DNA from 2 places in the Pseudomonas sp. p1(2021b) genome. Region 1 is predicted to be linked to the other one. Evidence: riboswitches for the same ligand, from Rfam matches in the RefSeq annotation. Region 1 holds a riboswitch; the other holds the start of a gene.
The links. A riboswitch is a leader RNA that binds a small molecule or an ion and turns the genes downstream of it on or off. The one in region 1 is predicted to bind cobalamin.
Positions count from the first base shown of each region.

Region 1 (4,220 bases):
CAGCTCGGCGACGATACGTTCAAGGTGCTTGACACCCAGATGGATCGCCAGGGTGCTGCGGTGCCGGGCCAGGTCGGCCAGTTGCTCGCCCGCGGGCATGGGCGAGCTGTCCCCGTAGCGGGTGAGGATCACCGTCTGCGCCACTTGCGGCAAAGTCAGCTCGCAGCCGAGCAGGGCGGCGCTGGCGGCGGTGGCCGTGACGCCTGGGATGACCTGGTAGTCGATACCCAGCTCGCGCAGGTGGCGGATCTGCTCGCCGATCGCCCCGTAGAGGCTCGGGTCGCCACTGTGCACGCGGGCGACATCCTGGCCTTGTTCATGGGCGTTGCGCATGGCTGCGATGATCTGGTCGAGGTGCAGTTCGGCGCTGTTGATCACCGTATGGGCATTATGGCCCTGCAGGACGGCTGCGGGCACCAGTGAGCCGGCATAGATGATCACCGGGCACTGACGGATCAGGCGCTGGCCCTTGATCGTGATCAATTCCGGATCGCCGGGGCCGGCACCGATGAAGAAGACCGTCATGGGAAGTCCTTGCAGTAGGGCAATAAGGAGCAGCGATTATCGGCTGCACGCCAGGGCAACGGTAGCCCGGTCGCCTACCTGGCGTGGCACCAGCAACCGGGGCGTCCCTTGTTTTTGTGCGGCCAGCGCCAATGCTGCACTTTCGGCGACCCCCCAGCAGCCACTGTGGTTGAATGCGGCGGCAGAGCGATGGCTGAGCAATGGTTCGAAGGCGTGCAATTGTACGGACGGAAACAGCGTCAGGGCGAGCCCGAGGCGGCTGGCCAGTGCCTGCAACCCGGCTTCTTCGGCCTTGAGGTCGATGCTGGCGATGCCGCGCAATTGCGCCAGTTGCAGGCCATGGGCAGCCAGTGCGTCACGCAGGAGCCGCTCGAGGTGGTCGGCCGGGCAGCCTTTGCGACAGCCGAAGCCGGCGTAGAACGCCGGCAACACGGGAGGGCGAGTCATCAGGCCTGGCTGGAACGACGATAAAGCCAGGCGCTGAGCAGGCCGAGCGCGAGCCAGAAGGCCGCATTGGTCAACCAGGAGGCAAGCTTGAATTGGGTTTCCAGGGCCTCGGGGGCCAGGCTCTCATGGACGGTTGGCTGAGGGGCGCCTACCAGATGGGGGGCTGTAAGCAAGGCCACACCGAGCGCCTTGAACAGCCAATGCCGGGCGAACACTGCCAGCGCCAAGCCCACGGCGGTGGCAGCCGCCGTGCTGATCCACCAGACCTGGCGTTGGCCCAGGTCGGCCGCAACAGTGCCTGGCAGTTCCGGCGGCAGCCCGAGGGTGGGCGCCAGGCAGAACACCGCAAAGCCGGCCAGCCCCCACAAGGCTCCGGTGCCCAACGTGCGGGGTTCGCGCAAGCTGTACAGCGCGACAAGGACCAGGGCGAAGCCGACGGCCACCACCAGGTTGCTACCGGTCGTGGACCCCAGGCGTTGCCAGCCGTCCTCAGGGGCCCAGGCTTCGGCGTCGTGGGTGTGGGCGGCCACGCCATCGTCATGCGCGTGGTGCTCGGCGCTCGGGGCGTTGTTCTCGTAGGTTTCCGCCTGGAGAATCAGCGGCGTGACCCAGAGGCTCTGCAACAGCGTAAGCAGCAGGGCAGCGAGCAACCCGCTGAAGCCGGCGGTGCGGGCAATGCGCTTGATCATGCAGGCGTACTCAGTGGCAAGGGAAGGCGGCGCTGTGGCGGGTATCGTGGGCGGCGTTGTGCACGGCCTCGATGTGCGAGAAGCCGGCGAAGTAGACCAGGCACAGGCCCAGCAGGCTGGCGCCGATGGCGAGCAGCACGCGCTGGCTGAGGCTGACGGGAGTGGCGATGCTGTGTTTGGCACTGGTGACGGACATGACGCGTTCCTCTGCTTTTTTAGGGGCGACGGGCACGGGCGTCACGCCTGGGCAGGGTTTGCCCAGGGCACACGACAGCACCCGCCCACCGCGGGGTGTTCATTCGTCGTCAGGCCGGTCTCCGGGCTGGCGAGGAGGAGGCAGGCTCCCTGGACAGCGTCACCTTCCCATGCCATACGACGCGGCACAGTGGTCAAGACGCGCACTCGCTTACCGTTGCGGGGGCAGCACCGGCCTTGTCTGGCCCCTTGGGGCCTGCGACGCACCGGTTTCCCGTTTCACCCCCGAGGGGGCACCTGAACGCAAGGTGCAAGCAAAGCATGCGGCCGATGCTCCGTCAATTGGTGTCGAAGGCGCTGAGTCTGGAGGGGTTCCAGCGTTTGAGGGCTTGGGGCTGCTTTGCAGCCCATCGCAGGCTATCGCCAGCTCCCATCGAGAGTGCGCCGCCCCCACAAAATCCATTCTCTATGGAGATGGAGGGAATACTGCGCTGATGGTTGACCGCCTACCCACCACTGCGTAGCCTTGCCGCTTCGAGGTTCTGCGGCGTCGGCCGCAGCTAAGACGGGAACGCGGTCCAAGCCGCGGCTGCCCCCGCAACTGTAGGCACTGAACAGGATCGACACAGCCACTGCGCCCTGCGCGGGAAGGCGTCGCTCCACCGGCTCCGGCCGGTACGGTGCAAGCCAGGAGACCTGCCTCGTGACGTTTTCGACTTTCAACCGGGCGGGGTGATCCGGTGGCGAACGAGCCCGACCGACAAGGCCGAGGCTTTCGTCCTGCATGCCCGCGCCATCCTGCCAAGGGCATCGCGACATGAAAACACTGGCCAAGCTCCCCGTCACCATCGTCACCGGCTTCCTCGGCTCGGGCAAGACCACCTTGCTTCGGCACATGCTCGATAACGCCCAGGGCCGGCGTATCGCGGTCATCGTCAACGAGTTCGGCGAACTGGGCATCGATGGCGAAATTCTCAAGCAATGCAGCATCGGTTGCACCGAGGAGGAGGCCAGTGGCCGTGTCTACGAACTGGCCAACGGTTGCCTGTGCTGCACCGTGCAGGAGGAGTTCTTCCCGGTCATGCGTGAACTGGTGGCACGCCGCGGTGACCTGGACCACATTCTCATCGAAACCAGCGGCCTGGCCTTGCCCAAGCCACTGGTACAGGCCTTCCAGTGGCCGGAAATCCGCAACGCCTGCACCGTCGACGCCGTGATCACCGTGGTCGACAGCCCGGCCGTGGCCGCCGGCACCTTCGCGGCCTATCCCGATCAGGTGGATGCCCAGCGCAAGCTCGACCCCAACCTGGACCATGAGTCGCCCCTGCACGAGCTGTTCGCCGACCAGCTGGCCAGCGCCGACCTGGTGGTGCTCAACAAGGCTGACCTGATCGATGCTACAGGCCTGGCCAAGGTCCGTGCCGAGGTGCTGGAGGAGCTGCCGCCGGCGGTCAAGGTCATCGAGGCCAGCAGCGGCCGCCTGCCGCTTGAGGTGCTGCTTGGCGTGGGGGCCGAGGCCGAGGCGCACATCGACGGTCGCCGTACCCACCATGATGCCCATCACGACGGCGATGACCACGACGATCACGACCACGATGCCTTCGACTCCATTTCCATCGACCTGCCGGAGGCGGACGAGAGCCTGCTGCTCGACGCCCTGACCCAACTGGTGGTGGAGTTCGGCATCCTGCGCGCCAAGGGCTTCGCCGCCATCCCCGGCAAGCCCATGCGCTTGCTGATCCAGGGCGTCGGCACCCGCTTCGACAAGCACTTCGACCGTGCCTGGCGCGCTGACGAGCCACGCGTCACGCGCCTGGTGCTGATCGGCCAGGACCTGGACGCCGCGCAGCTGGAAGCGCGCCTGCGCCAGGCCCTGGGCGCCTGACCCATGCACCTGCTGCGGACCCAGCCCGGCGGCTTCGTGCCGGACGACAGCATCGCCGACCTCGGCCAGACGCCGGCCGAACTGGTGATTCTCTGCAGCGGCGACTCGCACCTGGCGTTGCTCGCCGAAACCGCCGAGCAGCTGCCGGAGGGCTTCCCCAGCCTGCGCCTGGCCAACCCCATGCAGGTGCAGAACCACGCCTCGGTCGACCTTTATGTGGACCAGGTGCTGCGCCATGCGAAGGTGATCCTGGTGTCGTTGCACGGTGGCGTCGGCTATTGGCGCTATGGTGTCGAGCAGCTGGTGGCGTTGGCCGCCCGTGGCATCCAGCTGATCCTGGTGCCCGGTGACGACCGTCCGGACCCGGAACTGACTGGTCTGGGCACGGTGACTGGCGCACAGGCCGAACGCCTGTGGCATTACCTGCGCCAGGGCGGCAAGGCCAACGCCCTGAACCTGTTCAACTGCCTGGCCAGCCT
Region 1 is NZ_CP083746.1:2,891,619-2,895,838, reverse strand. Features, by position in the region: gene cobM (precorrin-4 C(11)-methyltransferase) at 1-525, opposite strand, end outside; gene K8374_RS13525 (cobalamin biosynthesis protein) at 562-954, opposite strand; gene K8374_RS13520 (CbtA family protein) at 972-1,661, opposite strand; gene K8374_RS13515 (CbtB domain-containing protein) at 1,672-1,857, opposite strand; cobalamin riboswitch at 1,952-2,172, opposite strand; cobalamin riboswitch at 2,377-2,575, shown strand; gene cobW (cobalamin biosynthesis protein CobW) at 2,674-3,741, shown strand; gene cobN (cobaltochelatase subunit CobN) at 3,745-4,220, shown strand, end outside.

Region 2 (4,220 bases), 1.7 Mb from region 1:
CTGCCGTCGCTGACGTCCAGGCGAGCGGACTCGCCGCAGGCACCGAGGCTGAAGATCAGGGCCAGTAGTATCGAAGTTCGCATCCTGTCCATGACCGGAGTCCTCATCGGAGTGTGTGAGAGTTGAGAGTCGGATGCGTTCGAGTAGGTTCATTCGCGGCGTGCAGACCTATCTACCACCGGGGCGACGGGGCATTGGCAACCATGGCAGGCCCTAGACCAGCCTGGACCTATCCTATGCTCGACCTCCAACACATAGTGCTGCACAACCTCAAGGTGCTCGGTACCGGGCGCGCGTTGACACAACTGACGGACGACTTCCTGGCGCATTTTCCCGACCCCTATCGGCTCGCCCAGCGTCACGCTAGGCAGATTTTGCGGCGCCACACCGGCAAGGACTGGGACCCGGATCTGGTCTGGTGGCACCAGTTCACCGATGCGGCCTCCAGCAGCCGGAGTTTCACCGGCTGGGCGCACAACCAGCGCCCGATCAAGTCCTTGCGTTTCACCGAGCTGATGATCGAGCGCTTCTCTGTAGGCTTCCAGGACGCCACGGACGAATTGGACCTTTACGGTGGCTTCTATTGCCAGGGGGCCTATGCGCAGCGGTTCGACGAACGTAACGAGGTCCCTATGCTGGCCCGGGAGGTTCAGAAGGATTTCTGGAAACTGGATTTCGCCCAGGTGGTACAGGACGAAGTGGAGGCGTTCTGGAGAACGCGTGCCGACGACTTCAGGGTACTGGCCAAGGTCAGCCTGTTGGCCCAGTGCAAGCAGGCCGAGCGGGACGGGAGGCTCACGGCGCAGGATGCCAGGCAGATTCGCGCCCTCGTCTCGAGTGTGCTCGCGTCCTCGGCGCCTATTCCGACGCTGGAGCTGCTGCGCACGGTGACGGAAGAAGGGGAAACCACGCTCAGTGTCTATCGCCCGAGTGTGGGCAGGGCTTGCCTGTATATCCTGCGCCCAGCCGATGGGCGCGTGTGGCTGTACATGCCGTATGACGAGCAGGCCTTGCGCGGGTTCGCCTCGGAGCTGGCCATGGCGCGCTGGTTGCGTAGCTGGGCGGCCACGACCGAAGGCATGCAGCGGCTCAGGAGCGCGGCGATCGCTGACGCGCACCTGGGCGATGGGCCTGAAGCGACTGAGGATGCCCTGCGCCAGCTGGCCGACAGCTCCAGCGATGCCGCGGCCTTGCAGTTGCTCCGGCAATCCAGCACAGCGGGCAGTCGCAAGCTGTTCACCCAGCTGCAGGAGGATGCCAGGAGCGACATGCGCCGCAACGCCGGGTTGATGGTCGATAACCAGCAATTGCGCAAGGCCATGCTCACCGGTTATCTGGCCGCCTTCATCAAGGTCAGCGCCTTGCTGGTGCCCTTGTCGCCCGGTATCAGCCTGGCATTGCTGGCGGCGTCGGTGACCAAGGTCTGGCTGGATGTGGATGCTGCAACCCATGCACGCAGCCGTACGGCACGGCAGGATGCCCTGCGCGGCGCCATCATCGATTCGATCTTCGCCGCGTTGAACATGATCGAGCTCGGCTTCGGTGCCAGCTATGCCACCCTGGCCTATCGCGCGGCATTTCATGAAACGGGCGTATCGCTGGCTGACTGGCAACCGCTTGCCGAGCCTCAAGGTTGGCTGCAAGACCAGCAAGCCAACGAAATCCTGTATGGCCTGCCACAAGGCCGCCAGATGTTGCGCGGCATCCACTTGGGCCCCAAGGGCGAGAGTTGGATCGAACTGCAAGGCCTGCCGTATCGCGTGCGCTACAGCACCGAGCTGAACACTTGGCTCATCGTGCCCCCCGACAACCCCTTCGCCTTCGCGCCGATACGCCCCGTGCGTCTGAATGAAGCGGGCGAATGGGAGTTGCTGGGCCCGCCGCGCCTCGCGGGAGGCGCGCCAGGGGATGGGCTTGCCCAGCAGTCGTCGGCCTTTTGGGATGAGTACATGCTCACCGATGAGCAGCGCAGCGAGTTTCTGTCCGACACCGCCATGGCCCGCCAGGAAAGCCTGTTCGAGCAGCTCGACATCCCCGAGCTGGCGAGCGATGCCGAGCCGTTGGTGGACGATGAAGGGTTCGACTATATCGACCACCATGGCGCCTCCACCTACACCTACAAGCATGATGGCCGCTTCAAGAATCACCTGATCGATACCTACACCATGGATGACTCCATCAATGATTACCTGCGTCAGGGGGTGCGCAACTTCAGCTATGGAGACGAAGCCAGCTATCTCGACAAACTGGCCGACTCCCTGGAGCGACTGCCTGCCGATGCCGAGGTTCCGTTGTATCGAGGGGGGTGCGGCGAGCGCGGTACCAGTGGCGTGCACTTTCGCAGCGGGCGTTTCAGCGAAGGGGATATTCTGGTCAACACCGACCTGACGTCCTTTACCGAAAACCCCTACATCATTCGTAAGTTCTCGGCCGATCCGGACAAGCTTTCGAGTCGCGGCCTGGAGGGCGTTTTCGACGACACCTCTGTAGTGTTCGAACTGCCAGCCGGTCGCTACCGCAGCGGCAGGCAGATCGCGCCGCTCTCTGCCCATGGCTATGAAGTCGAGACGCTGTTCCTGCCGGGAACGTATTTCCAGATCGACGAAGTCTCTGAAATCGTCGGTGTCGACTATCGGTTCGTCAAGGTCAGACTCAGGCAGGTAAGCAAGCCTCAAGGCGGCCCGGTATACGACCTGCGTAGCGGTGACCCGTTCGACAGAGGCGCCTATCTCGAACGGCTGGGAGCGCCACATCTGGTAGAGCGTTTCTTCGGGCCATGATTGGGGTATCGGGGCCTCGCTTCATTTGACGCTCCCGATCCAACCCTCTAACCTTCGCGACGTGTTTCAGGTGCCCTGCCAGCCAACGCTGGGCAGGGTGAAACTGGGAAGCCGGTGGGCGCCAGCGAAGGCGCGATCCCGGCGCTGCCCCCGCAACGGTAGGTGAGTCAAAGGCCGCGCAGGGCCACTGGGGACATGCCCCGGGAAGGCGCGCGGTACAGGGGCCCAAGGCCTCGCTCACGAGCCCGGAGACCGGCCTGTCACTGCCAACGGCATCACGGAGGGTGATGCGCGGTGCACCGTGGCGCGTCTGCCACGGCTCCTGCGCGTTCTCCGGCTGCCTGCCTATCGACCTGTCGTCGCCCGTGCGCGGTGACAGCCTGCGGAGAACCCTGATGAGCGATTCCACCGAGCGCGACGAACGTCACCTGGCGCGCATGCAGCGCAAGAAGGCGATCATCGACGAACGTATCGCCAATGCCCCCAACGAATGTGGCCTGCTGCTGGTGCTCACCGGCAACGGCAAGGGCAAGAGCAGCTCGGCCTTCGGCATGCTCGCCCGCGCATTGGGCCACGGCATGCAGTGTGGCGTGGTGCAGTTCATCAAAGGGCGCAACAGCACCGGCGAAGAGCTGTTCTTCCGCCGCTTCCCCGAACAGGTGCGCTACCACGTGATGGGCGAGGGCTTTACCTGGGAAACCCAGGATCGCCAGCGCGACATCGCCGCCGCCGAAGCCGCCTGGGCGGTTTCGCGCCAGATGCTGCAGGACCCTTCGCTGCAGTTCGTGGTGCTCGATGAACTGAACATCGCCCTCAAGCACGGTTATCTTGACCTCGACCAGGTACTGGCCGATATCCAGGCGCGCCCGCCGATGCAACACGTGATCGTCACCGGCCGTGCCGCCAAGCCGGAGATGATCGAGCTGGCCGACACCGTCACCGAAATGGGCATGGTCAAGCATGCCTTCCAGGCCGGAATCCGCGCCCAGAAGGGCGTGGAGCTATGAACCAGGTCCGGCACTGCCCGGCGGTGCTGATCGCGGCACCCGCGTCAGGCCAAGGCAAGACCACGGTCACCGCCGCCCTGGCGCGCCTGCACCGCAACCTGGGCCGCAAGGTCCGGGTCTTCAAGTGCGGGCCGGACTTCCTCGACCCGATGATCCTCGAACGCGCCAGCGGCGCACCGGTGTACCAGCTCGACCTGTGGATGATCGGCGCCGAGGAAAGCCGGCGCCTGCTCTGGGAGGCGGCGGGCGAGGCCGACTTGATCCTGATCGAAGGGGTCATGGGGCTGTTCGATGGCACCCCGTCGAGCGCTGACCTGGCACGTCATTTCGGCGTGCCGGTGCTGGCGGTGATCGATGGCACCGCCATGGCCCAGACCTTCGGCGCCCTGGCCCTGGGCCTGGCGCGCTACCAGCCCGACCTGCCCTTTGCCGG
Region 2 is NZ_CP083746.1:1,194,693-1,198,912, forward strand. Features, by position in the region: gene K8374_RS05600 (PQQ-dependent sugar dehydrogenase) at 1-92, opposite strand, end outside; gene K8374_RS05605 (ADP-ribosyltransferase) at 237-2,780, shown strand; cobalamin riboswitch at 2,832-3,056, shown strand; gene cobO (cob(I)yrinic acid a,c-diamide adenosyltransferase) at 3,176-3,787, shown strand; gene K8374_RS05615 (cobyrinate a,c-diamide synthase) at 3,784-4,220, shown strand, end outside.
Region 2: it holds a riboswitch for cobalamin, as region 1 does, so the genes downstream of both, cobO (cob(I)yrinic acid a,c-diamide adenosyltransferase) here and K8374_RS13515 (CbtB domain-containing protein) in region 1, are expected to answer to the same signal.